Regions from separate parts of the Rhodococcus sp. K11/5 genome, predicted to be linked through region 3. Evidence: predicted binding sites of a transcription regulator. Region 3 holds the regulator's gene; each other region holds the start of a gene.
The links. The regulator LexA, encoded in region 3, represses DNA repair genes until DNA is damaged. The targets are predictions, from matches to a motif close to CGAACANNTGTTCG.
Positions count from the first base shown of each region.

Region 1: the regulator LexA is predicted to act here: its motif matches at 5,774-5,787, upstream of ACY466_RS08985 (error-prone DNA polymerase).
Region 2: the regulator LexA is predicted to act here: its motif matches at 3,854-3,867, upstream of ACY466_RS06735 (HNH endonuclease signature motif containing protein).
Region 4: the regulator LexA is predicted to act here: its motif matches at 3,989-4,002, upstream of ACY466_RS16425 (HNH endonuclease signature motif containing protein).

Region 1 covers NZ_CM143721.1:1,859,821-1,867,271, reverse strand. The annotation lists gene ACY466_RS08995 (DUF4349 domain-containing protein) at 1-379, opposite strand, end outside; gene ACY466_RS08990 (HNH endonuclease signature motif containing protein) at 521-2,356, shown strand; gene ACY466_RS08985 (error-prone DNA polymerase) at 2,421-5,720, opposite strand; gene ACY466_RS08980 (amino acid adenylation domain-containing protein) at 5,974-7,451, shown strand, end outside.
Region 2 covers NZ_CM143721.1:1,384,668-1,392,118, forward strand. The annotation lists gene rpmB (50S ribosomal protein L28) at 1-76, opposite strand, end outside; gene mrf (ribosome hibernation factor-recruiting GTPase MRF) at 174-1,427, shown strand; gene ACY466_RS06725 (type B 50S ribosomal protein L31) at 1,424-1,681, shown strand; gene rpmF (50S ribosomal protein L32) at 1,686-1,856, shown strand; gene ACY466_RS06735 (HNH endonuclease signature motif containing protein) at 1,973-3,802, opposite strand; gene ACY466_RS06740 (cation:proton antiporter regulatory subunit) at 3,993-4,472, shown strand; partial or broken gene ACY466_RS06745 (cation:proton antiporter) at 4,476-5,652, shown strand; gene ACY466_RS06750 (DnaJ family domain-containing protein) at 5,671-6,144, opposite strand; gene ACY466_RS06755 (ATP-binding protein) at 6,141-7,451, opposite strand, start outside.
Region 3 covers NZ_CM143721.1:2,573,003-2,580,453, forward strand. The annotation lists gene hrpA (ATP-dependent RNA helicase HrpA) at 1-3,760, shown strand, start outside; gene nrdR (transcriptional regulator NrdR) at 3,734-4,201, opposite strand; gene ACY466_RS12165 (hypothetical protein) at 4,318-4,752, opposite strand; gene lexA (transcriptional repressor LexA) at 5,065-5,868, shown strand; gene ACY466_RS12175 (acyl-CoA dehydrogenase family protein) at 5,941-7,083, opposite strand; gene ACY466_RS12180 (IMPACT family protein) at 7,183-7,451, opposite strand, start outside.
Region 4 covers NZ_CM143721.1:3,484,641-3,492,091, reverse strand. The annotation lists gene ACY466_RS16440 (DUF4185 domain-containing protein) at 224-1,219, shown strand; gene ACY466_RS16435 (hypothetical protein) at 1,325-1,660, opposite strand; gene ACY466_RS16430 (DUF3558 domain-containing protein) at 1,674-2,186, opposite strand; gene ACY466_RS16425 (HNH endonuclease signature motif containing protein) at 2,330-3,955, opposite strand; gene ACY466_RS16420 (SDR family oxidoreductase) at 4,112-5,188, shown strand; gene ACY466_RS16415 (LuxR C-terminal-related transcriptional regulator) at 5,311-5,982, shown strand; gene ACY466_RS16410 (sensor histidine kinase) at 5,949-7,208, shown strand; gene ACY466_RS16405 (hypothetical protein) at 7,205-7,451, shown strand, end outside.

The sequences.
Region 1 (7,451 bases), 710 kb from region 3:
CGAGTTCGTCCACCGGGATGCGCAGTGTCAGCGAGCTCGATGCGATCTGATCCTCGACCGCCGGGGAGTCCGTCCGGGAATCGACTCGGCCACCTCGTGTACTCACCGCATCCTGAGCGCGGTCGGCCACTTCCTGCGGTTCGTCCACGGTGACAGCGAGGAATCCGTTGACGACGTCCTGCCGCGAGGACTCCGACGTCGAGAACTGGCCGCGCGCGGGTGCGTCGGCGGGGCCGACCGAATCGAGCATCGCTTCGGTTCCTGGTTGTTCCACGACGTCGACGGCCGTGCCCGGACCCAGATCCGGTTCGTTCTCCGCGCATCCGGCCAGGAAAAGAGCGCCGAGAATCGAGAGCGTCACCAGCAATCGTGTTCGCATGACGTGCATGCTAGCCAGCCAGAATGGAGTTGTTCCTCGACACAAACTGCACCCTTTACGTTCGGAGTAAGTAATCGAACACTTGTTCGATATGTCGGTTACTCTGGACGTATGGAACCGGGGGGTCCGCAGGATCAGGGGGTGAGCGACGCAGCCGAGGCTGAGGCGCCGGCCTCGCCGTGCCCGGACGGCTCGGCTGCCGGTGATTCCGATGCTGCTGGTTCTGCTGCTGGTGTTCCGGTGGTGTCGACGGCGATCTCCGACCCGGCGGCGGGTGCGGTGATCGCCGACCTCGAAGCCGCGGTGTCGGCGGTGGCGGCGCTCGATTCGTGGTCGCTGCCCGCCGCGGACACCCGCGCGGTACTGGTGCGGGCGGAGACGGTGATCCGCACCCTGGTGGGGGCCTCGCACACCTGGTTGCACGAGGTCGTCGAACGCGGCGGGTTCGACGACGTCGTCGGCGCCCTGGGATCCGGGGGTGCGCCGTCGGCGTTGGCGCATCTGCTGCGCGTCACTCCCCGCAATGCCGCCCTGCGCCTGCACGTCGCGGCCGACCTCGCGGACCGGACGACGCTGACGGGCGATCCGGTGGACCCGCGGATGCCCCACGTCGCCGCAGCCTCCCGCGAAGGAGTCCTCGATCCGGGGCACGTGGCGGTGATCCGCAAGTTCCATCGGGATCTGCCCGCTCGCACGGACCCGGGGCAGCGTGATCAGGCGGAGAAGCAGTTGGTGGACCTGGCCCGGTGGGTGCGCCCGGACGAGTTGGCGGTGGCGGCGAAGCGGATCCTGGAGTTGCTCGACCCCGACGGCGCCGCCCCCGACGACCACGATGCCGCGCGGAAGCGGTTCATCCGGTTCGACCCGCAGGGGGTGGACGGGATGTCGACGGGCAGTTTCTGTGTCGATGCGCATCTGCGGGCGATGCTCGAGGTGGCGTTCGAGGCGCTGTCCACTCCGGGGCGTTGCATGCCCGGCGAGGACGATGCCGGTACCGACGGGGTGAGGTTCCCGGCCGGCGCCGCCGAACCCCCCACACAGACACCGGACGCGGACGCGGACGGCGCGAACGGCGCGGACGACGAGACCGCAACCGACGCCGATCGCGCTGATGTCGATGACGCTGCGGGCGATATGGACGACGCTGACGACTCCGCCGGCCCTGCCGTGCCTGACGACGCCGCCGAGACCGACGATGACGACGTCGACAGCCCTGTCGACGATCTCGACGCCGCCGACTACGCCGGAGCCGGTCACGACGCCACCCTCGACCTCGAGCTGGACCTGGACTGGGCCTCGGGTACCCCCGAGGCCGTACCAGGGGAGAAGTCTGCCTCCGACCCTGCTGCTGCGGATCGCGCCGGCCGGGATTTCCGCACCGGTGGGCAACGACGCCACGACGCCCTCAAACACCTCCTCGCAGAAGTGCTGGCCTCCGGCACCCTCGGCACCCACCGGGGCTTTCCCACCACCGTCGTCGCCACCATCGGCATCGACGAACTCACCGCCGCCGCCGGACTCGCCCCCACCACCGGCACCACCCTGTCCATCGGCGACCTCATCCGACTGGCGTCGGCCTCGCACCCGTACCTCGCGGTGTTCGACGACGCCTCCGGCCGCACCCTGCAACTACTGCGCAGCAAACGCTGCGCCAGCACCGATCAGCGTCTGGCCCTGTTCGCCCGCGAACGCGGCTGCACCTTCCCCGGCTGCACCCGACCCGCCATGAGAACCCAGGCCCACCACACCCACGAGTGGGCCGACGGCGGCTACACCGACATCGACACCCTCACCCTCGCCTGCCCGATGCACCACCGCCTCATCGGCACCGCCCCCAACCAGTGGGCCACCACCAGAGCCCCCGCCGGACACCGCCACGCCGGCCTGACCCTGTGGCACCCACCGGCCGTCCTCGACCCCGACCGACGCGGGCGACCCAACCACTACTTCTTCCCCGAGAGATACTTCCTCGAGTAGCTCGGCCGAGCACAGGTCACGAGCCGACCCGATCATGAGCACGTGATCGGGTCCTTCGTGCTACCTACCGAAAGTCTCTGGACCGCAGCAGTACTCGAAGATCGAGAGGATCGAGACGATCGGCGACCAAGGTCACCACCCCCTCGGCGTTCTGGACGATTCCGCGAATGAACAGCGCTTGCGACAGCTGCGCCAGACTGCGGTACTTGGCCCACAACCCCACCGAGCACACCACGTTGATCATGCCCGTCTCGTCCTCGAGGTTGATGAACGTGACCCCGGCGGCAGTCGCGGGACGCTGACGATGGGTCACGGCTCCTGCCACCAACACTCGATCCCCGTTCGCCACCGCCAGCAGCCCGTCGGCAGGAACCACGCCCATCTCGTCCAACTGCTTCCGCAGGAACTGCGTGGGATAGCTGTCGGCCGACACTCCGGTTGCCCAGATGTCGGCCGCCGCCAATTCCCACGAACTCATGCCGGGCAGCGACGGCGCTCGTACGGACGCGCCCAGCCCCGGCAGTCGGTCGGGCCGCTCCCCCGCCGCGGCACCGGCAGCCCAGAGGGCCTCCCGACGCGTCACTCCGAAGCAGGTCAGGGCACCGGCCGTCGCCAAGGACTCCGCCCTCGGTACCGAAAGCTCCACCCGCCCGGTAAGATCGAGCAACGATGTGAACGGGCCACCCTCGTCTCGAACGCGCACGATCTGCTCCGCCAGATCCGTCCCGATGCCCCGCACCTCGGCCAATCCCAGCCGCACATCCATACCGCCCGCTTCGACGGTCGCGTGGGCGAGGCTTCGCGACACGTCCGGACCGTGCACGGTCACCCCGTGCCGTCGGGCATCGGCCACGAGGGACTGCGGCGAATAGAAGCCCATGGGTTGAGCACGGAGCAGACCGGCGCAGAACACCGCCGGATGGTGGAGTTTGAACCACGACGAATAGAACACCAGGGACGCGAAACTCTGCGAATGACTCTCGGGAAAACCGAAATTCGCGAAGGCATACAGCTTGTCGAAGATGCGGTCCGCCTTCGTCCCCTCGATACCGTGCAGCTTCTTCATCCCGTCGTAGAACCGCTGACGAAGCTGGTTCATCTTCTCCGGGCTTCGTTTCGAACCCATGGCCCGTCGCAACTGGTCGGCCTCGGTCGCCGAGAAGCCGGCCACGTCCACGGCCATCTGCATCAGCTGCTCCTGGAAGAGCGGCACCCCGAGGGTGCGCTCGAGCGCTCGCTCCAACGAGGGGTGGTCGAAGGTCACCGGCTCCAGACCGTTGCGTCGACGGACGTAGGGGTGCACCGAATTACCCTGAATGGGACCGGGTCTGATGAGTGCGACCTCCACCACCAGGTCGTAGAACTCTCGCGGTTTGAGCCGTGGCAGTGTGGCCATCTGGGCCCGCGACTCGACCTGGAAGACACCGACGGAATCGGCGCGCTGGAGCATCTCGTACACGGCGGGCTCGCCGAGATCGAGTTCGGCGAGATCGACGGTGAGCCCCTTGTGCTCGTCGACGAGGTCGATCATGTAGCGCAGCGCCGACAACATGCCGAGTCCGAGCATGTCGAATTTGACCAGTCCCACTGCGGCACAATCGTCCTTGTCCCATTGCAGGACAGTTCGCCCCTCCATGCGGGCCCATTCCACCGGGCACACGTCGGCAATGGGCCGGTCGCAGATCACCATGCCCCCGGAGTGAATTCCGAGATGACGCGGAAAGTTCTCGATCTGCGCCGCGAGATCCAGGACAGGCTCCGGAATCCCGGTCACCTCGTCGGTGTTCCGATCGATTCCCGACCACCGAGTGATCTGCTTGCTCCACGCATCCTGTTGACCCTGCGAGGCTCCGAGTGCGCGCGCCATGTCGCGAACCGACGACTTGCCCCGATAGGTGATCACGTTCGCGACCTGCGCCGCGTAATCCCGCCCGTACTTCGCGTAGACGTGTTGGATGGCCTCTTCGCGGCGATCCGACTCGATGTCGACGTCGATGTCCGGCGGCCCGTCCCGCTCCACGGACAGAAATCGTTCGAACAGCAGCCCGTTGCGTACCGGATCGACGTTGGTGATCCCGATGGCGTAGCACACCGCGGAGTTGGCCGCGGATCCTCGACCCTGACAGAGGATTCGACGGCTCTTGCAGAAATCGACGATGTCGTGGACCACCAGGAAGTAGCCGGGAAAATCGAGCTCGGTGATGGTCGCCAACTCGTGCTCGATCTGAGCGTAGGCCGCCGGCTCGTCCTCACGGCGACCGTACCGGCGAGCGGCCCCCACCATCGTCAACTCACGCAGCCAGGTGATCTCGGTATGGCCGGAGGGAACGTCGAACGGGGGCAACTGGGGCGCGATGAGCTGGAGATCGAACGCGCAGTCCGCTCCCAGCGCGGCCGCACCGGCAACGGCACCCGGATAGCGCTCGAACATCCGAGCCATCTCCGCCCCCGAGCGCAGATGGGTGCCACCCAGCGGCGGAAGCCATCCCGACGCGTCGTCGAGGCTGCGTCGGGCCCGGACCGCGGCCATCGCCATCGCCAACCGCCGACGCTCCGGTCTCGCGAAATGTGCTGCGGTGGTGGCGATCACCTGCACGCCGACACGAGTGGCGATCTCGAACAACGCATCGTTGCGCTCGTCGTCCTCCGCCGTGCAGTGGTCGGTGAGTTCCACCGAGACCCGCCGCGCACCGAAGCGCTCGACCAGATCACCGAGCGCGTTCTCGGCGGCCGCGACACCACCCTGCGTCAACGCCTGTCGCACACTGCCTTTGCGGCATCCGGTGAGAATCTGCCAGTGCCCCTCGGCGGCAGCGGTCAACTCGTCGTAATCGTAGATCGGCTTGCCCTTCTCCTCTCCGGCGAGATGTGCCGCCGCGATCCGACGGGACAGGCGCCGATACCCCTCCTGACCGCGCGCGATCACCAGCAGATGGGTGCCGGCCGGGTCGGGAGCACCTGTGCGGGGGCCCGCCACGGTCCCGTCGCCGGGCCCCAGGGACAGCTCGGCTCCGAACACCGTCTTCATACCCAGTTCGCGCGCCGCCTCGGCGAAACGGACGACCCCGTACATTCCGTCGTGATCGGTAAGAGCGATCGCGTCCAGTCCCAGACGCGCCGCCTCCTCCACCATCTCCTCGGGCTGCGACGCCCCATCGAGGAAACTGAACGCCGAATGGGCGTGCAGTTCCGCATACGGAACCGCGCTCGGCGGGCGCTCGATCGCCCCGACGTACGCTTCGCGCTTGCGCGACCAGGCCGGGCTGTCTCCTCCGTCACCGACCAGCGGGTCCACGACCCGGGGCCGTCCGGACAGCACCCGTTCCATCTCGGACCACGTGGGAGGACCGTCGTTCCACGACACCGACCCCACCCCTTTCGCCGTCGTTCGAGGCTCGTTCCCGAGCCCTACTTATTCGAACATACGTTCGTCGAACAAGCGAATTGCTGGAACCTGACCAAACTTCGTCACGGGTGCCGGTCGACCGTGACAAGACCTCCGATGGAGCCCTCGAAACGCGCTCGAGTGCACGTACTGTGCGGACGTCGGGAAGTAGCGGGAGACCGAATATCGGTTCGCGGCCTTCGAACACTTCGCTGTAGGGACGGAACCGTAGATGGAACATGTGACCGGGACGAGCGCCCCCACGGACCGCGTCGACGAGCACACGGCGCACATCGACACCGAGCACGACGAGACGTTCGAGCTCACCTCGGTTCAGCGCGACATGTGGTTCGCCCAGCAGTTGCACCCCCACGTATCGGCGTCCGTGGCCCACTACCTCGAAATTCGCGGACCGATCGACTTCGAGCTGCTGCAACACTGCGCTCGGACCGCGACCATCGAAACGGGTTCGTTGCTGACGCGCTTCGTGCCGTCGCCGGGCGACGCCGCGCTCCCCGTCCAGATCGTCGACTCGGTACACATCCCGGAAGCGACGTGGGTCGACGTCAGCGATCGACCGGATCCGACGGCCGCGGCCAGGGAGTGGATGCACGCCGACTACACGCGCCCGGCCGACCTCATGTCGACCCGCGGGTGCACCACCGCTTTCATCACCATCGGCCCCGACCACCTCTACTGGTACGCCCGCGCGCACCACACCCTGATCGACGGATACGGGGCGGCCGTCATGGCCCGTCGCGCCGGCGAGATCTACACCGCCGTGCAGCGCGGTCGAACCCCACCGCCCGCCCGCTCCCGCCACCCTCGTGAATTCCTGGAAGCGGATCGTCGGTACCGCGCCTCACCACGAATCGCGAAGGACCGGGCGTACTGGAGCGAGGTCGTACGAGGACTGCCGGACCCCGTGTCGCTGAGCGGACGCACCTCCGCCCCCTCCGCGCACAACCATCGCGCCGATCGCAGATTGGACACGTCCGAGGACCGCGCGGTGCGGGACGGCGCCACCCGAGCGGGGACCACCGTGTCCGGACTGGTGATCGCCGCTTTCGCCGCCTATCTCGGCCGATGCACCGACCGAGACGACGTCGTCCTGACCCTTCCGCTGGCGGCCAGGGTGTCCGCGTGGATGCGCACCAGCGCAGGGATGACCGCCAACGCGGTGCCTCTTCCCCTGTCCACCGCACCGACGTCGACGGTGCGAGACATGGTGACCGAGGTCGGCGGCCGCATCCCCACATCGTTGCGTCACCAACTGCTTCCGGCCTCGGAGATCGCCGGGGAGAATCGCGTCGGGAACACCTCGTTCGGGCCCACGGTGAACCTCATGCTGTTCAGCACGAACATCGAGTTCGGCGATGTCACCGCGCACCTCGAACTGCTGACGTCCGGCCCCGCCGACGACATGGCCCTCACGGTGTACGACGCCTACGGCGACAACGACTCCCGTCCGTCCGCGACCGAGGTCGACGGGGGAATCCGAGTCGATCTCGAGGGCAACCCGGCGCTGTATTCCGCGGACGAGATCCACCGTCACAACGAGCGTTTCGTCGGCTTCCTGGTCGCGTTCGCACAGGCCGAACCCCGGACCCGGCTGGCCGATCTGGCCATCCTCACCGCTGCGGACCGACGCATTCTCGCGGCCGCGTGCGACGGTGGCCGCGGTCCCGACCCGACCGTGCTGCCGGAGAT
Region 2 (7,451 bases), 1.2 Mb from region 3:
TGGTGCGCTGGTGGGAGTGCGAGACGGATTTGCCGAAGCTCGGCTGCCGTCCGGTGACGTCGCAGTGCGCGGACATCCACCCACCTCCTTCTTGATAATCGTTTTCGACAATGACTTCGGTGGACTGTACGCTCGAACCGCTGCTGATGACAATCATTGTCGAAAGGACGGTCATGAACACCGAGAGCAGGACGCCGCTCGTCCTCGTCTGCGGTCCGATGGGGCCCCTCGAATCCGTCACGGACGCGTTCGTCGAGCCGGGGACCGTGCTGGTGCGTCACGACCTGTCCGACGTCTCGGTCGGCGTCGTGCGTCGACACACCACGCGGGTGGTGGACGGGAAGCGTGCGGACCATGCCGTCGATCTGGGGGCTGCGGGGTGCTGTGTCACCTGCACGCTCCGGGACGATCTGCTGCCGCTCCTGCGCTCGCTGGCATCCGATTCGACGCTCGATCGCATCGTGGTGCGGCTCGATTCGACGCTCGAAGTCGAAGGAGTCTGCTGGTCGATCGAGAACACCGTGGTCGCGGGAATGGTGGGGCGCATCGACGGACCGGCATCGCTGGACGTCCGTATCGAGGCCGTCATCGGGTGCGTCGACGGCGCCACGTGGCTCGACGATGCGACCGGGGACGATCTTCTCGGCAGCGACGACCTTCCCGACGAACGCACCGTGGCGCAGGTGACCGTGGGGAACGCTCGTTTCGTCGACCTGTTGGTCGTGGGGGACACCGAACCCGATGGCTGGGAGGCCCATCGATTACGCGCCGTTCTCGACCGACTCGCACCGACCGCGGCGACCGTGTGGACCCGACCGGGTGAGCGCCTGCGTGGCACCGACCTGCTCGCCCGGGTCCCCGCGGTCGCCCGTCGCGGTGCCGAGGAGGACGTCCACGGTTCGCTTCTCGAGGGCCAGCCGCCACTGACGTCGGATTGCGGTGTGCGCATCGTCGAGTTCGCCGACCGGCGCCCGTTCCATCCCGGTCGGCTGCACGACGCGATCGACGTCCTGCTCGACGGCGTCGTGGCCTCCCGTGGACGGCTGTGGGTGGCGTCGCAGCCGGACCAGGTGCTGTGGATCGAGTCGGCGGGTGGTGGCCTGCGAGTTGCGGGCGCCGGCCGGTGGCTCGCCGCCATGGAACCCGAGCAGTACGAGCAGGAACCCACGGCCCGGCGCGCTCTCGGCGCGCTCGTGTGGGACGAGGACTTCGGGGACCGCGCGACGTCATTGGTGATCCTCACCCATCGCGCCGACCCCGAACACATCCACCGAGTCCTGTCCGACGCGGTGCTCACGGAGGACGAACTGGGCGCTCCGGAGTTGTGGTCCACGTGGGACGACCCCTTCGGGCAGTACCACGAAGAACCCTGCGAGGAAACGACTTTCACCGATTCCGATCGCGCAACAGGAAAGGCAGCAGAATGAAACCCGGAGTACACCCCGACTACCATCCGGTGGTCTTCCAGGACTCGAGTACCGGTTCGATGTTCCTCACGCGATCGACGATCACGAGCGATCGCACCGTCGAGTGGGAGGACGGATCGACCTATCCCTTGGTCAAGGTCGACGTGACCAACGAGTCCCATCCGTTCTGGACCGGCGCCGCCCGCGTCATGGATACCCAAGGGCGCGTGGAGAAGTTCGAGCGCAAGTACGGCCGACGCGAGAAGAAGGGCTGAGGTCATGGCTGTTCCGAAGCGGAAGATGTCCCGGTCGAACACCCGCAGTCGACGTTCGCAGTGGAAAGCGGTCCCGCCCGATCTGGTGCCCGTCACCGTCGCCGGCGTGACGCACAAGGTTCCCCGTCGCTTGGTCAAGGCCGTGCAGATGGGTCTGGTCGATCCGGCGCAGTAGATCCCTGCGGGTCGTCGGTACCAGGGCGGTCGTCGGTACCAGGGCGGTCGTCGGTAACCGAGCTCGATGCAGCACCCGATCGAGTTTCCCCGATTCGGGTGTTGCGGTGCGCGGCATCATGGTTCGTCGTCGAGGAGGTATCTCTCGGGGAAGAAGTAGTGGTTGGGTCGCCCGCGCCGGTCGGGGTCGAGAACGGCCGGTGGGTGCCACAGGGTCAGGCCGGCGTAGCGGTGCCCGGCGGGTGCCCTGGTGGTGGCCCACTGGTTGGGGGCGGTGCCGATGAGGCGGTGGTGCATCGGGCAGGCGAGGGTGAGGGTGTCGATGTCGGTGTAGCCGCCGTCGGCCCACTCGTGGGTGTGGTGGGCCTGGGTTCTCATGGCGGGTCGGGTGCAGCCGGGGAAGGTGCAGCCGCGTTCGCGGGCGAACAGGGCCAGACGCTGATCGGTGCTGGCGCAGCGTTTGCTGCGCAGTAGTTGCAGGGTGCGGCCGGTGGCGTCGTCGAACACGGCGAGGTAGGGGTGTGAGGCGGACGCGAGTCGGATGAGGTCGCCGAGGGACAGGGTGGTGCCGGTGGTGGTGGGGGCGAGTCCGGCGGCGGCGGTGAGTTCGTCGATGCCGATGGTGGCGACGACGGTGGTGGGAAAGCCCCGGTGGGTGCCGAGGGTGCCGGAGGCCAGCACTTGTCCGAGGAGGTGTTTGAGGGCGTCGTGGCGTCGTTGCCCACCGGTGCGGAAATCCCGGCCGGCGCGCTCCGCAGCAGCAGCAACCCCAGCAGGGTCGGAGGCAGACTTCTCCCCTGGTACGGCCTCGGGCATATCTGGGTCCACGTCCACGTCCAGGTCCAGGTCCAGGTCGAGGTCGAGGTCGAGGGTGGCGTCGTGACCCGACCGCGCGGGTCCGTCGTCGGCGGTGTGGTCCTGATCCTGTTCGGGCGCAGCGGGATCGGTGCCATCGTGACCGGCTCCGGCGCAGTCGCCAGCGTCGTCGATATCGACACCAGCGTCATCGACACCAGCGTCATCGACACCAGCGCCGTCGGCGTCCGGGGCCGGGGGTTCGGCGGCGCCGGCCGGGAACCTCACCCCGTCGGTACCGGCATCGTCCTCGCCGGGCATGCAGCGCCCCGGAGTGGACAGTGCCTCGAACGCCACCTCGAGCATCGCCCGCAGATGCGCATCGATGCAGAAGTTGCCCGTCGACATCCCGTCCACCCCTTGCGGGTCGAACCGGATGAACCGCTTCCGCGCGGCATCGTGGTCGTCGGGGGCGGCGCCGTCGGGGTCGAGCAACTCCAGGATCCGCTTCGCCGCCACCGTCAACTCGTCCGGGCGCACCCAGCGGGCCAGGTCCACCAACTGCTTCTCCGCCCGATCACGCTGCCCCGGGTCCGTGCGAGCGGGCAGATCCCGATGGAACGTCCGGATCACCGCCACGTGCCCCGGATCCAACACTCCCTCGCGGGAGGCGGCGGCGACGTGAGGCATCCGCGGGTCCACCGGATCCCCCGTCAGTGTGGTCCGGGAGGCGAGGTCCGCCGCGACGTGCAACCGTAGTGCGGCGCTCCGGGGAGTGACGCGCAGCAGATGCGCCAACGCCGACGGCGCACCCCCGGACCCCAACGCCCCGACGACGTCGTCGAACCCGCCGCGTTCGACGACCTCGTGCAACCAGGTGTGCGAGGCCCCCACCAGGGTGCGGATCACCGTCTCCGTCCGTACCAGTACCGCGCGGGTGTCCGCGGCGGGCAGCGACCACGAATCGAGCGCCGCCACCGCCGCTTCGAGGTCGGCGATCACCGCACCCGCCGCCGGATCGGAGATCGCCGTCGACACCAACGGAACACCAGCACCAGAACCGGCAGCATCAGCGGAAGCACCCGCGTCACCGGCAGCTGAACCGTCCGGGCACGACGAGGCCGGCGCCGCAGCCTCGGCTGCGTCGCTCACCCCCTGATCCTGCGGACCCCCCGGTCCATACGTCCAGAGTAACCCACATATCGAACATGTGTTCGATTAAATACTCCGAACGTAAGCGGTGCGCGTTGGGCTCGACCACAACAACAACCGGCTCGATCGGCCCTGACCCCGCACAGTTGCCGACACCGAACCCACCGGCATGATCGGCGCTACTCCACTCATGAACGTCGACGTCACGTTGCTTCCCGGCATCGGAGTGCGCAAGGACTTCGCGCTCTCCACGGGTCGCCGCATCGGGGTGATCACGCACAAGGACGGGTCGAACGAGCTCATCGTCTCCAAGAAGGACGATCCGGACTCCACTCAGGCGTCGATCACCCTGAACAACGAGGAAGCCGCCGCACTGGGCAATCTGCTCGGAACCCCGCAATTGGTTGCGCAGCTGGGCGAGGAACATCGAGAGCTTCCCGGCATCCGCACCCGCCAACTTCCCGTCCACGACGGATCTCGGTTCGACGGTCGTTCGCTCGGCGACACTCAGATGCGCACCAAGACCGGGGTGTCCATCGTGGCCGTCATGCGGGCGGGGCAGGTGCAGCCGTCGCCGGGTCCGACTTTCACATTGGTCAGCGGAGACCTGCTGGTGGTCGTCGGAACGTCCGAGGGCCTGGATGCGGCCGCCAAGTTGCTCGGTCACTGATTCGTGACCGAGACCGCGATCGAGTTGATCGAGCTCGGCGCGGTCTTCTTCGTACTGGGACTGCTCGCCAGGCTCGCCACCCGCGTCGGAATGTCCCCCCATTCCGCTCTATCTCGTCGCCGGCTTGTTCTTCGGCAACGGCGGGATCGTCGAGCTGCAGGGTATCGACGGTTTCACCGAACTGGCCAGTGAGATCGGCGTCGTTCTTCTTCTGCTCCTGCTCGGACTCGAATACACGGCGAACGAACTGCTGACGGGGCTGAAACGCTCGTGGATCGCGGGACTCGTCGACATCGTTCTCAACGTGGTGCCCGGCGTGATCGTCGCGTTCATGCTGGGGTGGGGACCGGTCGGCGCGCTCGTCCTCGGCGGTGTCACCTATATCTCGTCGTCGGGAATCGTCGCGAAGGTTCTCGGTGATCTCGGCCGTCTGGGTAACCGCGAGACACCGGTGGTGCCGTCCATTCTGGTGTTCGAGGACCTGATGATGGCTGTCTACCTGCCGATTCTCTCCGGCGTGCTCGCCGGCGTCAGCTTCGTCGGCGGGCTCGAGGCCGTCGGCATCTCGCTGCTCGTGGTGACCGTGGTTCTGGTGATCGCGCTGCGCTACGGCTGGGTGATCTCGGCGCTCGTCGATCACCGCGACCGCGAAACGGTCCTCCTCACCGTCCTCGGCGCGGCCCTGCTGGTGGCCGGAGTGGCGGCGGCGATGCAGGTCTCGGCCGCGGTGGGTGCGTTCCTGCTGGGCATAGCGATCTCGGGTACGACAGCCCACGCCGCGACCCGCGTGCTCGAACCGCTGCGAGACCTGTTCGCCGCGGTGTTCTTCGTCGTCTTCGGCCTCAACACCGATCCGCGGACGATTCCGCCGGTGATCGGGTGGGCGATTCTGCTGGCCGTGGTCACGACGGTGACGAAGATCGTCACGGGAGCGTGGGCGGCCAAACAGATCGGGGTGGGTCGGCTCGGCCGTATGCGGGCCGGAACCGCGCTCATCGCTCGCGGTGAATTCTCCATCGTCATCGCGGGCCTGGCCGTCGCGTCCGGAGCGGTGGAAGCCGAAATCGCCGCCCTGGCGACGGCCTATGTCTTGATCATGGCGATCATCGGGCCCATCGCCGCCCGCGTCGTCGAACCCGTCACCCATCGAGTCACCGCAGTGTTCGACCGCCAGCCGTGAACCGCCAGCCGTGAACGACTACCGGCGACGCCACCATCGACGACCCCGCACCGGCGCTGCCTCGGGTTCGGACGCCGGTGCCGCGGTCGGCCGCGCCGGCCGGGTGCTGCGCCACTGTTCGACGACGTCGTCGACGTCCACCCGGCCCACGGGTACCTGCGGACCGGTCGGTGCGCGTAGCCACTCCACGATGCGCCGGTTCAGGTCGGCGACGACCGCGCGAACCGCGTCCTCGGACCGCAGCGAGGCGACCGTCCGAGGTAAGCGTTCGATCTCCTTGCGCAATTGCAACGGCGTCGGCAGCAGCGCTTCCCCGGAGAGGTTCTCGCGCTTCAGGAACGCTCGCACCCATGCCATCTCCTCTGTGCTCGACGCGGGAATGGGTTTGCCCGCGCCGGGAAGGTCGTCGAAGGCTCCGTTGTCGCGAGCCGTCCGGATCTGCCGCTCCACCCAGGTCTCGATGTCGATGTCCGACGGTTTCCGCTCGGTCATGATTCGTCGGTGGCGATGGTCTTCACGAAGTCGTCGACGAGCTGCGCAGCGACGACCCGTGCCTTGACGTTCGCATCCTGACTCTTCTTCGCGATGTAGGCGAAGGCCGCGTCGGGATCGATTCCCTGCGTGGCCATCACCAGCCCGACGGCCTGGCTCAACACCCCGCGGCTGTCGAGGGCGGTGCGCAGCGACGTCGATTCACGTTCGGCGTCGACCAGCAGATCCTCGCGCAGGCGGGCGAGTTCGAGGTGAACCCGAACGCGCGCAACGAGTTCCGCCGGATGGAACGGTTTGGTGACGTAGTCGTCCGCACCGATCCGCAGACCCTGCACCACCGATTCCGAACCCGCCCTGGCGCTGAGCAGCACGATGGGTACTCGAACGAGGCGGGAGTCTCCCCGCGCTTCCTCGACCAACGACAGGCCGTTGCGACCGGGCAGCATGATGTCGCTGACGATGATGTCCGGCGTGCGGGTGCGGGCCCTGATCAAGGCGTCGTCGACGGTGCCGGTGACGTCCACGTGCCACCCCTGCTCGACGAACAGGCCGGTGACGTAGTCACGCATGTCGGCGTTGTCTTCGATCAGAAGAACCTGACGCTGATCGGACCCGGGCTCGGACGCGTATTCCGAGACCGGGCGCCAGGTGTCGGCTTCGCCCAGGTACGGAGCGGCCAGCGACGCGGCGACCTCGGGGACGGCCGTCCCGGAGGGCTGCGTCGAGGAGACGACCGGGACGGTGACCTCGAACCGGGTACCCACTGGATCGTTGTCCGCGACCGAGATGGTTCCACCGAGGGCCTCGACGAGGTCGGCGACCAGGGACAGTCCGATCCCCGTGCCCTCCTGAGATCTGCCGGGGGTCTCCGGAACTCGGTAGAATCGCTCGAAGACCCGTCCTCGATCGGCGACCTCGATTCCGGGACCGGTGTCCGACACCGTCAGAGTCATTCCGCCGGGCGCGTCGGCGAGGGTGAGTGCCACCGTGCCCTCCGTGGTGAACTTGACCGCGTTGGAGAGCAGATTCATCACCACGTGAGTCCACGCGGCGCGATCCATCTCTATGTACCGCTCGGTCACCACCTCGCAGTCCACGGTGAGCTGCAGGTGTGCGCGATCCGTTGCGTCCCGGAACATCTCGGCGCACTCTGCGGTGAGCGCGCAGATGTCGGTCGGTTCGGGGTGCAACGCCATTCCGTCGCTGTCGCCGCGGGCGACGTCGAGGAGCGTGTCCACCAGACGCTGGAGGCGGAGCGCCGCCCGACGCGCCGACTCCAACGAATCTGTCTGTCGTGCAGGAAGATC
Region 3 (7,451 bases):
CACGGTTCCACCCGTGTCGTATCCGCCGACGCTGCCGGTCTCCGCGCGCAAGGACGACATCGCGGCGGCCATCGAGGCACATCAGGTGGTGGTGGTCGCCGGGGAGACCGGGTCCGGCAAGACGACACAGATCCCCAAGATCTGTCTCGAACTCGGACGCGGGGTGAAGGGCGTGATCGGCCACACCCAGCCCCGCCGGCTGGCGGCCCGCACGGTGGCCGAGCGCATCGCGGAGGAGCTCGGGCAGGAGATCGGCAACGCTGTCGGCTACAAGGTGCGGTTCACCGACCGGTCCTCGGACGACACGCTGGTCAAGCTCATGACCGACGGCATTCTGCTCGCGGAGATCCAGCGCGACCGGATGCTGCGCAGCTACGACACGATCATCATCGACGAGGCCCACGAACGAAGCCTCAACATCGACTTCATCCTCGGTTACCTCGCGCAGCTCCTTCCTCGGCGCCCCGACCTCAAGGTCATCGTCACGTCCGCCACGATCGATCCGCAGAGATTCGCGAAACACTTCGCCGTCGACGGGGTGGACGCTCCCATCGTGGAGGTCTCGGGCCGCACGTTCCCCGTCGAGATGCGGTACCGACCCCTCACGGTCGACGCCGAGGACGGCGAGGAAACGATCGACCGAGATCCGGTGGACGCCACGTGCGTCGCCGTCGAGGAGTTGCTCCGTGAACCCGAGGGCGATGTCCTCGTCTTCCTCTCGGGAGAGCGCGAGATCCGCGACACCGCCGATGCATTGAAGGATCGCCGTCTGCGAAACGTCGAGGTCCTCCCGCTGTACGCACGGCTGTCCGCCGCAGATCAGCACCGCGTGTTCACCGGTCACACCGGCCGGCGAGTCGTGTTGTCCACCAACGTCGCCGAGACGTCGCTGACCGTGCCGGGAATCCGCTACGTCGTCGATCCCGGCACCGCACGCATCTCCCGCTACTCCGTGCGCACGAAGGTTCAGCGCCTCCCCATCGAACCGATCTCGCAGGCCTCGGCCCGTCAGCGCGCCGGTCGGTGTGGCCGCGTCGCCGACGGCATATGCATTCGCCTGTATTCGGAGGAGGACTTCGACGCCCGACCGGAATACACCGATCCGGAGATCCTGCGCACGAACCTCGCCTCGGTCATCCTGCAGATGACTTCGCTCGGATTGGGACGGATCGACGACTTCCCGTTCGTCGAGGCACCCGATCCACGCAGCATCCGCGACGGGCTCGGCCTGCTCGACGAACTCGGCGCCATCGCCCGCCCGGGTACCGAGAAGGCGTCCGACGACGGTCCGGTCCTGACCGCGCTCGGACGTGAACTCGCCGGCCTGCCCGTCGACCCCCGCATGGCCCGAATGTTGGTCGAGGCCAACCGCACCGGGTGCCTGCGCGAGGTTCTGGTGATCGTGGCCGCGCTGTCCATTCAGGACGTGCGCGAACGCCCGTCCGAGCACCAGCAGGCCTCCGACGAGATGCACAAGCGCTTCACCGTCGAGGGGTCGGACTTCCTGGCCTACCTCGAACTCTGGTCGTACCTCGGTGACAAGCGATCGGAGCTGTCCTCCAACCAGTTCCGTCGTCTGTGCAAGTCGGAGTTCCTGCACTACCTCCGCATCCGGGAATGGCAGGACCTCCACGGCCAGCTGCGCCAGATCACCCGCGGACTGAGGTGGACCGTTCCCGACGCCACCGACACCGCGGCCGATCGGAACACCATCCACCAGGCCCTGCTGTCCGGCCTCCTCTCGCACATCGGACTGCGAGACGGCGACAAGAAGGAATTCACCGGTGCCCGGAGCAGCAAGTTCGCGGTGTTCCCCGGTTCGTCACTGTTTCGCAAACCGCCGCAATGGATCATGGCGGCCGAGCTCGTGGAGACCAGTCGGCTCTGGGCTCGCATGGGCGCCCGGATCGAGCCCGAGTGGGCCGAGAAGCTGGCACCTCACCTCATCAAGCGGATCCACTCCGAGCCGCACTGGTCCACCAAGCGTGAGGTGGCCATGGCGTACGAGCGGGTCACGCTGTACGGACTTCCCCTCGTCGCGAAACGCCCCGTCACCTACAGCACCATCGACGCGGAGGTATCGCGGGATCTGTTCCTTCGCCATGCCCTGGTACAGGGGGAATGGAAGACACACCATGCGTTCTTCCACCGCAACCAGGAATTGCGCAGCGACGCCGAGGAATTGGAGAATCGGGCCCGACGCCGCGACATCGTGGTCGACGACGACACCCTCTTCGACTTCTACGACGAGCGAGTACCGGACACGGTCGTCTCGGCGCGCCACTTCGACCGCTGGTGGAAGAAAGCCTCGCGCACCGCGCCCCACCAGCTCGACTTCGACCGCACCACCGTGGTCAATCCGGACGCCGCCGACGTACTCGGCGGTGCCTATCCCGATGCGTGGCGGCAGGGAGAACTGCAGTTCTCGCTCCGCTATCAATTCGAACCGGGCACCGAGGACGACGGTGTCACCATCGTCGTCCCCATCGCGCTGCTGTCGCAGGTCTCCGACGTCGGGTTCGACTGGCTGGTGCCCGGAATGCGCCAGGAGCTGGTGACCGCGTTGATCAAGACGCTCCCGAAGGAACTGCGCCGCAACGTCGTTCCCGCGCCGGACCACGCGGCAGCGGCGGTCGCGGCGATGAAACCGCGCACCGAACCCCTGGTGTTCGCACTCTCTCGGGAGCTGACCCGCATGGGGGCGGTGCCCATCGCACCGACGGACTTCGCTCCCCAGTCCCTGCCGCGGCACCTGAAGATGACGTTCCTCGCCGTCGACGCGTCGGGAAAGCCGCTGGGGCGCGATACCTCCCTGTCGGCGTTGCGCCGATCACTCGGTGCGGCGGCCGCGAAAGCCGTGTCGGCCGCCGCGGCCGACAGCGAGAAGGGACCCGCCACGCGGTGGACATCCGAGACGATCGGGACGTTGCCCGCCACGGTCACCCGCACGGTGAATCAGCAGACGGTCACCGGTTATCCCGCGCTGGTCCCGGAGAAGAACGGCGTCGCCGTCCGCGTGCTGGGATCGGCTGCTGCGCAACGAGCGTCGATGCGCGAAGGCACTCGCCGGCTGCTTCTCGACGCGATCCCGGTGGCGCCGAGACCGCTCCTCGCGGGCCGCACACCCGCTCAGCGGCTCGCCCTGGGGCAGACTCCCCACGGCACCCTCGAAGCGCTGATCGACGATTGCCGCACCCTCGCCGCGGACGAGTTGATGATGGTGAACGGTGGGCCCGTGACGTCGCCCGACGCCTTCGCAGAACTGGAGAAGGCCGTCCGAGCGCAGTTGGCGAACCGCACGGCGTCCATTCTGCGCCTGGTGGAACCCGTCCTCGCGGCCACGACGCGCCTGCGCCTGGTATTGGACGGTGCCCGCGGCGATGCGGCGGACGACGTGCAGGACCAACTCGACAACCTCGTGTTCCCCGGGTTCGTGTTCGAGACGGGCGAGACACAACTGCCCCACCTGCCGCGGTACCTCACGGCAGCGACGCGCCGATTGGAGGCGTTCCCGTCGAGTGCGAACCGGGATCAGGCCGGCATGGACGTGTTGGATCGGGTGTACGACGATTATCAACGGCTGTTGACGTCGATTCCCGAACCGAAGCGGAACACGGCTGCAGTGCGGGACGTCGCCTGGATGATCGAGGAACTTCGCGTCAATCTGTTCGCTCAGGCTCTCGGTACGCCGTATCCGATCTCGGAGAAGCGCGTGCGCAAAGCTATCGACGATCTACGGCGCGTCGGCACTTCCCGCTGACCGTGCGCGCATGTCGTCGATCTCCCGCTCGAAGTCGGCGGCACTGCTGAAGGAGCGGTAGACGGAAGCGAACCGGAGGTACGCGACCTCGTCGAGGTCGCGTAGTGGCCCGAGGATGGCAAGGCCGACCTCGTTGCTGGGGATCTCGGCGGAACCGGACGCACGCACCGTGTCCTCGACCTGCTGGGCGAGGAGACCCAGGGCGTCGTTGTCGACGTCACGGCCCTGACATGCGCGGCGAACTCCGCGGATGACCTTCTCGCGGCTGAAGGGCTCACTGACCCCGCTGCGCTTGACCACCGAGAGCACCGCGGTCTCCACGGTGGTGAACCGTCGACCGCACTCGGGGCACGATCGGCGACGGCGAATCGCCTGACCCTCGTCGGCCTCGCGGGAATCGACCACGCGAGAATCCGGGTGTCGGCAGAACGGGCAATGCATCGGGACACCCCTCGATAGTGCGACGTGCGGGGCAGTCGAGGACTGCCGCTCGCGCAGAACACTACCCGGGACACGCGCGGTGGGGCACGCCCGTACCGGTGACGCCTCCCGCGGGATCAGCGACCGGTGCCGAAACCGGGGTACTCGGCCTGCACGTTGTCCATCTGCACCGACACCGCTGCCGGGGCGGGCACCTCACCGGCACTGACGTTGGCGAGGCCGACGAGGCCGAGCGCGGATACTGCTGTGATCAGCGCCACACCCACGCCCTTGGCGATTCCGAAGCCTTCCCGCTCCTCGTGCGGAGCCTGGGACACGCCCGGCGAGCGACGCACGTACTCGACCGCACCGGCGTCGGGACGCACGGGTTCGCGACGACCGTTGCGACGACGCAACTCCCGCGCCGGGGCATCGAGTACCGCAACCGACGACGCCGGCCCGGAACTCGTTCGCATGTTCGACCCGTTCGCCCAGGTGAGAGGGCGCACCGCGACGGTCTCGGCACCTGCGGTGCGGGCAGTACGGGCAGTCAGCAGGTCAGATCGAGTCATCGCGAGCCACTCCTTGTTCGAAAGCCGGTGAGCTGCACGCTGGGCGAACACCGTCGGTGTTCGAACATCGCCTCGCTCACGCGTTCGAATGAACGCATGTTCGATTTATACCAGGAGGGTCCGACAAGGTCCACGAAACGCGCGACACGAATCGAACAGGTGTTTGATCACGAGCACGTTTCGGTTTAGGTTCGACATCAGAGCAGACGGGTGCAACACCAGTCGCACCAACACCACCCGACTCACCATCCCGCGTTTCACCCACACCGCGTTTTCACCGCAGAGCGTTCGAACCCTTGGAGGTAGCCGCAGATGAAAGACGACAGCTCTCCCGCTTCGTCGGGAGGACGGGCCAAGGCCGGACGGCCTCCCGGTTCCACCAAGCCGACGGATGCGAACGGTGTCACCGACATCGACGGTGCCCTCACCGAACGCCAGCGTCGCGTTCTGGAGGTCATCCGCGCATCGGTCGACGAGCGTGGATATCCGCCGAGCATCCGCGAGATCGGTGACGCGGTGGGGCTGAACTCCACGTCGTCCGTCGCTCACCAGTTGCGCACGCTCGAACGCAAGGGCTTTCTTCGTCGGGATCCCAACCGCCCCCGCGCCGTCGATGTGCGCATGCCGGGAGAGAACGGGCGTCCGGCCGAGACGGTCGCCAGCACCACCGGCGATCCCGTGCCCGCTGCGGGCACCGTCGTCGACGATGCCCCGGAGGAGTCGACCGACGACCGGCTCCCCGCCCCCACGTTCGTCCCGGTCCTCGGCCGGATCGCCGCCGGTGGTCCCATCCTCGCCGAGCAGGCCGTCGAGGACGTCTTCCCGTTGCCGCGTGAACTCGTCGGCTCGGGTTCGCTGTTCCTGCTCCGCGTCGTGGGCGAGTCGATGATCGACGCGGCGATCTGCGACGGTGACTGGGTGGTCGTTCGCCAACAGAACGTGGCGGACAACGGCGACATCGTCGCCGCGATGATCGACGGCGAGGCCACGGTCAAGACGTTCAAGCGGACCGGCGGTCAGGTGTGGCTGCTCCCCCACAATCCGCTGTTCGAACCGATCGACGGCAACGACGCCGTGGTCCTCGGCAAGGTCGTCACGGTCATGCGCAAGCTCTGAGACTCTCTGCGACGACGAAACGCCGGCTCCCCACGAACGGGGAGCCGGCGTTTCGTGGTTTCGGGTGCGGACCTACAGATCGAGACCGCGACCGATGATCTCCTTCATGATCTCGGTCGTGCCGCCGTAGATGGTCTGCACGCGGGAGTCCATGTACGCCTTGGCGATCGGGTACTCCTTCATGTAGCCGTAGCCACCGTGCAGCTGCAGGCACCGGTCGATGAGCTTGACCTGGTTCTCGGTGGTCCACCACTTGGCCATGGCGGCTTCCTGCACACTCAGGTCGCCGGCGTTGAGCTGCTCGATGTACTTGTCCACCATGATCCGCACGGCAGTGGTCTCGGTGGCCAGCTCGGCCAACACGAAACGAGTGTTCTGGAACTTGCCGATCGGCTTGCCGAACGCCTTGCGATCCTTGCAGTACTGAATGGTCATGTTCAGCGCCGATTCCATCGCGGCCGCGGCGACCACGGCGATGGACAGACGCTCCTGCGGCAGGTTCTGCATGAGGTAGATGAACCCCATGCCCTCTTCACCGAGCAGGTTGGCTGCGGGGACCCGCACATCGGTGAAGCTGAGCTCCGCGGTGTCCTGGGCCTTCATGCCGATCTTGTCGAGGTTGCGCCCACGCTCGAATCCGGGCATGTCGCGCTCGACGACGAACAGGCTGAAGCCCTGGGCACCCTTGTCCGGGTCCGTGCACGCGACGACGACGATCAGGTCGGCGTTGATGCCGTTGGTGATGAACGTCTTGGAGCCGTTGAGGACCCAGTCGTCGCCGTCCTTGACCGCACGAGTCTTGATGCCCTGCAGGTCGCTACCGGTTCCGGGCTCGGTCATGGCGATCGCCGAGATCAGTTCGCCGGAGCAGAAACCGGGAAGCCAGCGGCCCTTCTGCTCGTCGTTCGTGAGGTTGATGAAGTACGGGGCGGTGACATCGTTGTGCAAGGTGAAGCCGATTCCGCTGTACCCACCGGCGGTGGTCTCCTCGGTCACGATGGCGTTGTACCGAAAATCCTCGACTCCGCCGCCACCGAACTCCTCCGGAGCTGCCATACCGAGGAAGCCCTGCTTGCCGGCTTCGATCCACACGCCGCGGTCGACGATGTTCTGCTCTTCCCACTGGGCGTGGTGCGGAGCGACGTGCTGCTCGAGGAACTTCTTGTACGAGCTGCGGAACAGATCGTGCTCGGGCTCGAAAATCGTGCGCTTCATGACTCTCCTCATCGGGCGTACGGCGTATCTCGTTCGAGACTAGGACCCATCACCATCAGCGTCGATGACCAGCGCGAGCGCATTAGGTGACCAGGTGGGTCACGCTGGTGTCGCGAGAACCCAGCGATGACCGACGAGGTCCGCCCGCGCACGCCCTCCGGTCGCCGCGGCCAGCGTCGCCCGTAGTCGAGCCTCGTCACCGACGAGGCGGAACCGAACGTCCTCCGCGTACGCCGTATCGTCGACGACGAAGCCCTCCGAGCGGACCAGGGACTCGACGCGTCCGGCGTCGGCGTGGGGCAGTGCGACCTCGAGGACGTCCCGGCGGACCAACTCCCCCACCGCGGCACGGTCGAGTGCCGCGCTCA
Region 4 (7,451 bases), 910 kb from region 3:
TGCGATCGGTGCTGTCATGACGCTCATGGTCGGTGGCGTCAGCGCTGTGGCCGCTCCTGGAATCGCGAGTGCCGAACCGTGCGGTGGCACGGGAGTCGGGAGTATGCCGTCGTTCGGGAGCAGCGGGGGTGGCCAGGGTGGTCTTGCACCGCGTGGCCCCCAAGGGCCACTCGCCCCGATTCGAAGCAGCAACACCGAGTCGATCTCCTGGGTGACCGGGCCGGTGAGCTCGAACAGCACCTACGACCGACTGGGCATGTCGGGGACCGACCTGGGAATCACGTGGGACAACGGATCGGGCCAAACGCTGATGGCGTTCGGTGACACGTTCGGGAACTGTTCGCTGCCCGGGCAACAGTGGCGCAACAACGTGCTGCTGAGGTCGAACGATACGAACCCGGCGGACGGCATCGACGTGCACCCGGCCGTGGTGGGGGATCGGAACTCCGGTGCAGTGGTGAATCCCGCGAACTTCGCCAGCCAAGTCATCCCGAGTCTGCGACTGCCGATGGTCGAAGCGACCACCATTCCGACCGCCGCCATTTCGCTCAACGGCAAGCAGTACATCAACTACATGTCCGTTCGTGAGTGGGGAACTCCGGGCAACTGGACCACGAACTTCTCGAACATCGCCGTGTCCGAGGACAACGGGCAGACGTGGACATCCGATGCGAACACGATCCGCGCGAACGTCGGCTTCACCGTCCCGACGGTTCGCCAGCTCCAGGCCGGCAATCCGAACTTCCAGATGAACGCGTACGCGCAGGGGAACGACGAGTTCGTCTACCAGTACGGGACGCCGAGCGGTCGCTTCGGTGCCGCGCACCTCGCGCGGTTCCTGCCGGAGGACATCATGGACACCGCCGCGTACGAGTATTTCGGTGCCGACGGCTGGTCCGCCTCCGTCGACGATGCGGTTCCGGTGGTCGGCGGTCCGGTCAGCGAGATGTCCGTCGCGTGGAACGAGTACCTGCAGCGGTACGTGATGTTGTACGGGGACGAGACTCAGGGATCGATCGTCGCTCGCACCTCGATCGCTCCCGAAGGTCCGTGGAGTGCGCCGACCACGTTGTTGGGTCGGGTTCAGACCATCGGCGGTGTGTACGCGCCGTACATCCACCCGCAGTCGAACGGTCGGGGCCTCTACTTCACGGCGTCACGATGGTCGGACTACAACGTCATGCTGCTGAAGACGAACCTGGACGCATTGCCGCGCTGACAGACGCCGCTTCGCCCGGCCTGGGGTTGGTCGAGCGGGGCGACGAGCGGTTTGGTTTGTCGGGAGCTGCGAGTCGACATCGATTCCGGGCGGGGAAGCCCGGGTCTAGCGTCCTTCGCGCAGCTGGCCCGCGATGTGGAGGGCGGTCGATTCGTCACCGGTAGAATAGCTTTCGCCCGCGAGCCGGAAAGCCTCTGCGAGGCGGAGGGCGATGTCGATGTGTTGTTGGAGAATGTCCTCGAGCGAGCCGGGTTTGCCCGCAGCGAGATCCGCGTACTTCTGTTCGACGGCCTTGCCCGACGGGAAAATGCCGAACCCACCCTGGTTGTGGGCGGCCCGCGTAGTCGCACGGACTGCCGCGAGACCCGCGCCGAATTCTTCGCACGCTTTTGCGCATCGTTCTGCCGATTCCGGCGTGATGGCGATGTGTTCGGTACTCATGGGCCTGCTAGTCCTAGTTTGGAAGTTCGGGAGCAAGTGCTGCCGTGATTTCGATCAGAACTACGCAGGGGTCTCCGCGTAGTTGTGCGTCGCCGGCCCTGTCTACCGTCAGGACAATTGATCCCGTAGCAAAGGGCATCGAAATCTCGCAGGAATCTCCCGTGTCATCGGCTACACGGCGGTAGATGTTGGTGTCGCGCGCACCGACGGCCAGTGGGCTGAGGCCGGAGATGCTCGGGTCGGTCAAGAGTTCGTCCTGGCGTATGGATGTCGATTGCGCGATGAAGAAGTACCAATCCTGCTTGAAGACGCACTCGTTCCATACTGTGTCGTCTTCGTCGAGAACACCACCGTCGATGATCGTCGGGTCGACCCCGGCAGCCGCGATGGCTTCGCTGGGGATGGAGCACGGGTCCCACAATTCAGGCTGGGCAACTGGGGCGCCCGCGACTTGTGATCCGCACCCCGCGACGAGCAGCAGAAGTGCAACGCACAAACCGGTACGACGGACAATGGAGGAAGCCACACGCCTTTCGACGCAGCAGGAAGCCTGCGGGTTCCGCTCGATTCCTCGATGATCGCGAGATCGTGCAACGACCTCCGGCCCCACCCGTCAGGACGAGTGAGGCTGGAGCATCGAACGCGGTGAGCTCGAAGCCAGTATTCGGATCAATCTGGCTGTGATGGAGCGCTTTCCGGTGGTTCGGGGTCGGGTGGGTCGGGTTCGTAGAGGTATTCGTCGGGGTGGTGGTAGTGGTTGATGCGCCCGGTGCGCCTCGCGTCGAGCCAGGTCGGTGGGTGCCAGAGGGTGCGCCCCGGGTAGGGGTGATCGTCTGCGGCGGTGGTGGTGGACCAGCGGAGGTTCGGGTCGTCGCCGATGAGGTGGTGATGTCGGTCGCAGGCCAGGGCGAGGCAGTCGATGTTCGTGCGCCCGCATTTGGCCCAGTCGGTGACGTGGTGGGTTTGGCATCGGGTGGCGGGTCGGGTGCAGCCGGGGAAGGTGCAGCCGCGGTGCCAGGCGGTCAGGACGAGGCGTTGGTCTTCGGTGGCGAGGCGGCGGCCGCGTTCGAAGTGCAGGGGTCGGCCGTGGCCGTCGAAGAGCAGCAGGTAGGGGTGTGCGGCGGCGGCCATCTGTATGGCCTGCCTTATCGGGATGTGGGTTCCGGTGCCGGTGAGGGCGAGGCCGGTGGCGTTTTCGAGGTCGTGCAGGGTCATGGTGACGATGGCTTTGGTGGCGACGCCGCGGTGGTGTCCGAGCAGGTTCGAGCTCAGCAGCAGGCGGATGGCGTCTTTGAGGTCGTCGTGGATGCGTTGGCCGCGGCTACGCAGATCCCGCTCCGGCTCCGCATCCGGTTGTGCGTCGGGGGTGGGGAGGCCGAGGTCGAGCTCGGGATCGGCACCCGCACCGGCGTCGGCGTCGGGATCGGCGGTGGGGGAGTCGTTCCCTTCCGCTCCGCCGTCGTCTGAGCCGTCGGACGCACCGTCGTCGGCCGCGTCACCGCCGCCCGCGTCACCGCCGGAGCCATCCCTCTTCGGTCCTTTCTTGGCTCCGGGTTTGCCCATCGCCTCGGTGACCGCTTCGAGCAACGCCCGGAACTCCGCATCGACCCGGAACTTCCCCCGACTGAGCCCGTGGGAGTCCTGCTTGTCGAAGTGGATGAAACACGACGCCGCCACTTCCTCGTCCGAGGGTGGGTTCCCGTCCTCGTCGAGGTGCGCCAGGATCCGCTCCCCGGCCGCGCGCACCGCATCCGCAGCGTGCTCACCGCACAGCGCCACCAACTGCTTCTCCGCCTCCTCGGCCACCTCCGGCCCGACCTCGTCGGGAATGCGGGAGACGATGTTCCGGATCACCGCCACGTGCGCCGGATCCAACACCCCCTGCACGGCGGCGGTGCCGGTGTGCGGGTACACCGGCGGCATCGGCTTACCCGTGAACGCCCACCGCTTCCCGACGTCCGCGGCGGTGCGCAACCGGTCCCCGGCGGCGCGGGCGGTGATCCGCAACAACATCCCCAGCGAGAAGGGGGCGGAGCCGCCGAGACCGTCGAATCCGCCCTGATGGACGGTGTCGTTGAGCCACGTGTACGAGGACCCCAACAGCGAGCGGCGGACGGTTTCGGTGCGGGCAATCAACGCCAACCGATCCCGATTCGACAACCGTGACGCATCGACCGATGCGAGGTCCGCCATCCCCTTCTCCAGCGACGCGATCAGCTTCTCGACGGAGGCATCGGTGATCACGGCGCCGGCGATGTCGCCGACCCCGTCCCCCGTGCCGTCCCCCGAAAGCATGATCAGAAGGTAACCGACCCCACCGACACAAATCGAACAGGTGTTCCCATTGCTTACTTGCGTGCACGATTGCGGATCTCAGCAGCGGGTAGCCCTCACGGGCAGGGGGCTCGAACCGGCTCGAGGCGAGCCGGAGATCTACTGGAGGCGCATTCCATGACATCACCACAACCCGGTACGGCGCTCGTCGTCGGAGCGACGGGAATCTCGGGACAGACGATCTGTCGGCAGCTGGTGGACGCGGGATGGAAGACGTATGGACTGTCTCGGCAGACCGAGCTCCCGGTCGATGGCGTCGACGTCGTGACGGCCGACCTCCTCGACGCCGACGGCATGAAGAACGCCCTGCGTGGAACCGCTCCGGACGTCGTCTTCTTCACCGCCTGGATGATGCAGGACAGCGAAGCGAAGAACATCGAGGTCAACACGGCCACGCTCCGCAACACCTTCGACGCACTGGCCGACGAGAAGTCCGTCCGCCACGTCGCCCTGATGACCGGCCTCAAGCACTACCTCGGCCCGTTCGACGCCTACGGCGAATCCGTCACGGCCGAAACGCCGTTCCACGAGTCCGAGGAGCGGCTCGACACCCCGAACTTCTACTACGCGCAGGAGGACGAGCTGTTCGCGGGCGCCGAGAAGCTCGGCTTCACGTGGAGCGTGCATCGCGCGCACACGGTATTCGGGTACGCCGTCGGCAACGCCATGAACATGGCCCTGACCCTCTCCGTCTACGCGACCATCTGCAAGGAGACGGGCGCTCCCTTCGTCTTCCCCGGCTCCGAGACCCAGTGGGACGGACTCACCGACGTCACCGACGCCGGACTCCTCGCCGAGCAGATGATCTGGGCGGCCACCGACGAGAACGCCCGCAACGAGGCGTTCAACATCGCCAACGGTGACGTCTTCCGCTGGCGCTGGCTGTGGCCGCAGATCGCCGAGATGTTCGGCGTCGAGCCGGTCGGCTTCGACACCGAACCACGCCCGCTCGACGGCCGTATGGGCGACGCTGCCGAGATCTGGAAGAAGATCGCCGCGCAGCACGATCTCACCGAGCCCGACGTGACCAAGCTGGCGTCCTGGTGGCACACCGACGGCGACCTCGGTCGCGACATGGAGTGCCTCACGGACATGACCAAGAGCCGTAAGGCCGGTTTCCTCGGATTCCGCTCGACGCCCGAGAGCTTCGCCGAGCAGGTCGCCCGGTACCGCGAGGCGCGCATCATCCCCTGACGGCGGGCGCCCTTCCGGCACACCAACCCCTGGCCCGACGCCGTGAGCGGCGACTTCTCGACGCGACGGTGTCGGGCCTGCGGGTTACGATCTGGTCCCTGTCGGGCAGAAGGGGGGTGTCGATGGAACTACGAGAACCGGAAACGACGGTCTCACGCATCGGCATGGTCGACGATCATGATCTCACCGTGCGCGGGCTCGAGGGCGCGCTCGCGGATCAGCCCGATCTGAACCTCGTGGCCAGCGCGCCCACGGTGGCCGAGCTGTTCGAGCAATCGCCCGGCCTCGATCTGGTGGTTCTCGATCTTCGTCTGCGCGACGGGTCGTCGCCGGCGGCGAACGTCGAGGCCATTCGTCGGCACGGGCTCGCCGCTCTGGTGCTGACGTCAGGGGAGGACCCGTTCCTGGTGCGGGCGGCCGCACGCGCGGGGGTGCTCGGGGTGGTGCGCAAGTCGCAGTCGGCGGGGCACGTCATCGACGCGATTCGCAGCGCGGCCAAGGGTGAACTGGTCCCCACCATCGATTGGGCGGCGGCCATCGACGGTGACCCTGATCTGTCCACGGTGGACCTGAGCCCCCAGCACCGAAAAGTGTTGTCCCTCTACGCTACCGGTGAAACAGCCACCCGAGTCGCGTCGATCATGGGTATCTCGCCCGAGACGGTGAACGATTATCTGGGACGCATTCGCCTCAAGTACGCGGAGGCCGGTCGACCGGCGCCCACCAAGACGGACCTCTACAAGCGCGCACTGGAGGACGGGTGGTTGCCCTTCCCTCGTCGTCGCAAGAAGTAGCGACGTCGTCCGGTGCCGCCGGACAGCGCACCACCGAGCAGCGCACCACCGAGCAGCGCAGCGCCGCGGATCAGATCCTGACCATGTTCGGCCGATTCATCGGTGCCGGTTACATCTTCTATCTGCTCGTCTCCGTTCCACTCATCCGAGACGCCGCCACGGTGACCCATCCCTGGTGGACCCCGGTGGCGCTCGCGCTGTTCTTCGGCCCCGGCTTCGTACTCTGCGCGGCATCGTTCACTTCTCGTGGTCGGCGGCATCTCCGCACCATCGCGGCGTCGTGCGCGATTCTGTATCTCGTCGGACTGGCCACCTGGCCATTCGGGTGGACCGGCGCGATGGTGGACAGCGGGCTGCCGACGTGGTTCACCCTCTTCCCCGCTCTGGCGAGTCTCGGCGCCGCGGTGTCCCTGCGCCCACGCTGGGCGTTCCTGCACCTGGCGCTGACCGTCACGGTCTGCCAGATCGTCAATCAGTACATTCGGATGCCGGACGAACGAAGCCCGCTCCTGGCCGACATCGTCTACGCCTTCGGGTTCAGCATCATCTTCGTGGCCGCGTCCATCACCGCATCGAGGACCGGCTTTCTGCTCGATCGCACGCGGTCCAGCACGTACGCCCAGGCCGCGAGTTCTGCTGCCGTGCAGGCGCGAACGGTCGAGCGGCGGCGATTCGACGGTTTGATCCACGACAACGTGATGTCCACGCTTCTCGCGGCTTCGCGCGACCCGGTGGACGTCGGTGTGGTCACCCAGGCGAAAGTAGCCCTGGCCGAGCTGGATTCACTGCGGGACGAGACGTCGGGCACCGTCGAGTTCGGGCCACCCGCGGTGATGGCGCACCTGCGCGACGCGGCTGCGACCGTGGACGACTCGGTACAGGTGACGTTCACCGTCGTGGACGACGCGGTGCCGCGGTCGATTCCGGCCGAGACCGTCCGCACCGTGGGTGCAGCGATGGCGGAAGCGTTGCGCAACAGCGTCCGGCACGGCGGGAACGACGCGTCCCGCACCGTCGACGTCCGGTTGTCGGCGGCCGATCTGACCGTGGTCGTCGCAGACGACGGGCGGGGCTTCGATCCACGTGCCGTCCCGTCCCATCGACTGGGTGTGCGCGTGAGCATCCTCGATCGGATGGAGCGTCTGGCCGGAGGTTCGGTGTCGCTGCGCTCGTCGGTCGGCCGCGGTACGCGGGTCGAGCTGCGTTGGTCGACGGAGACGGCATGACCGCGACGGCGGCGGTCCACCCGCGTGAGGCGGACATCACCACCCTCCTCGGAATGCACACGCGCACGGCGTGGCTGATCGTCGGGATCAACATCGCCGGCGTCGGCTCCGCGGCGTTCTCGTCCCTTCGGGGTGTGAACGTTCCGTCGGCCGTCGTGATCGCCGTCGTCATGCACGCGTGCTCGGCGGTGGCTCTCATGCGGATGCCGGGTGACCCGTTTCCACTCGCTGCCACCTGCGCGG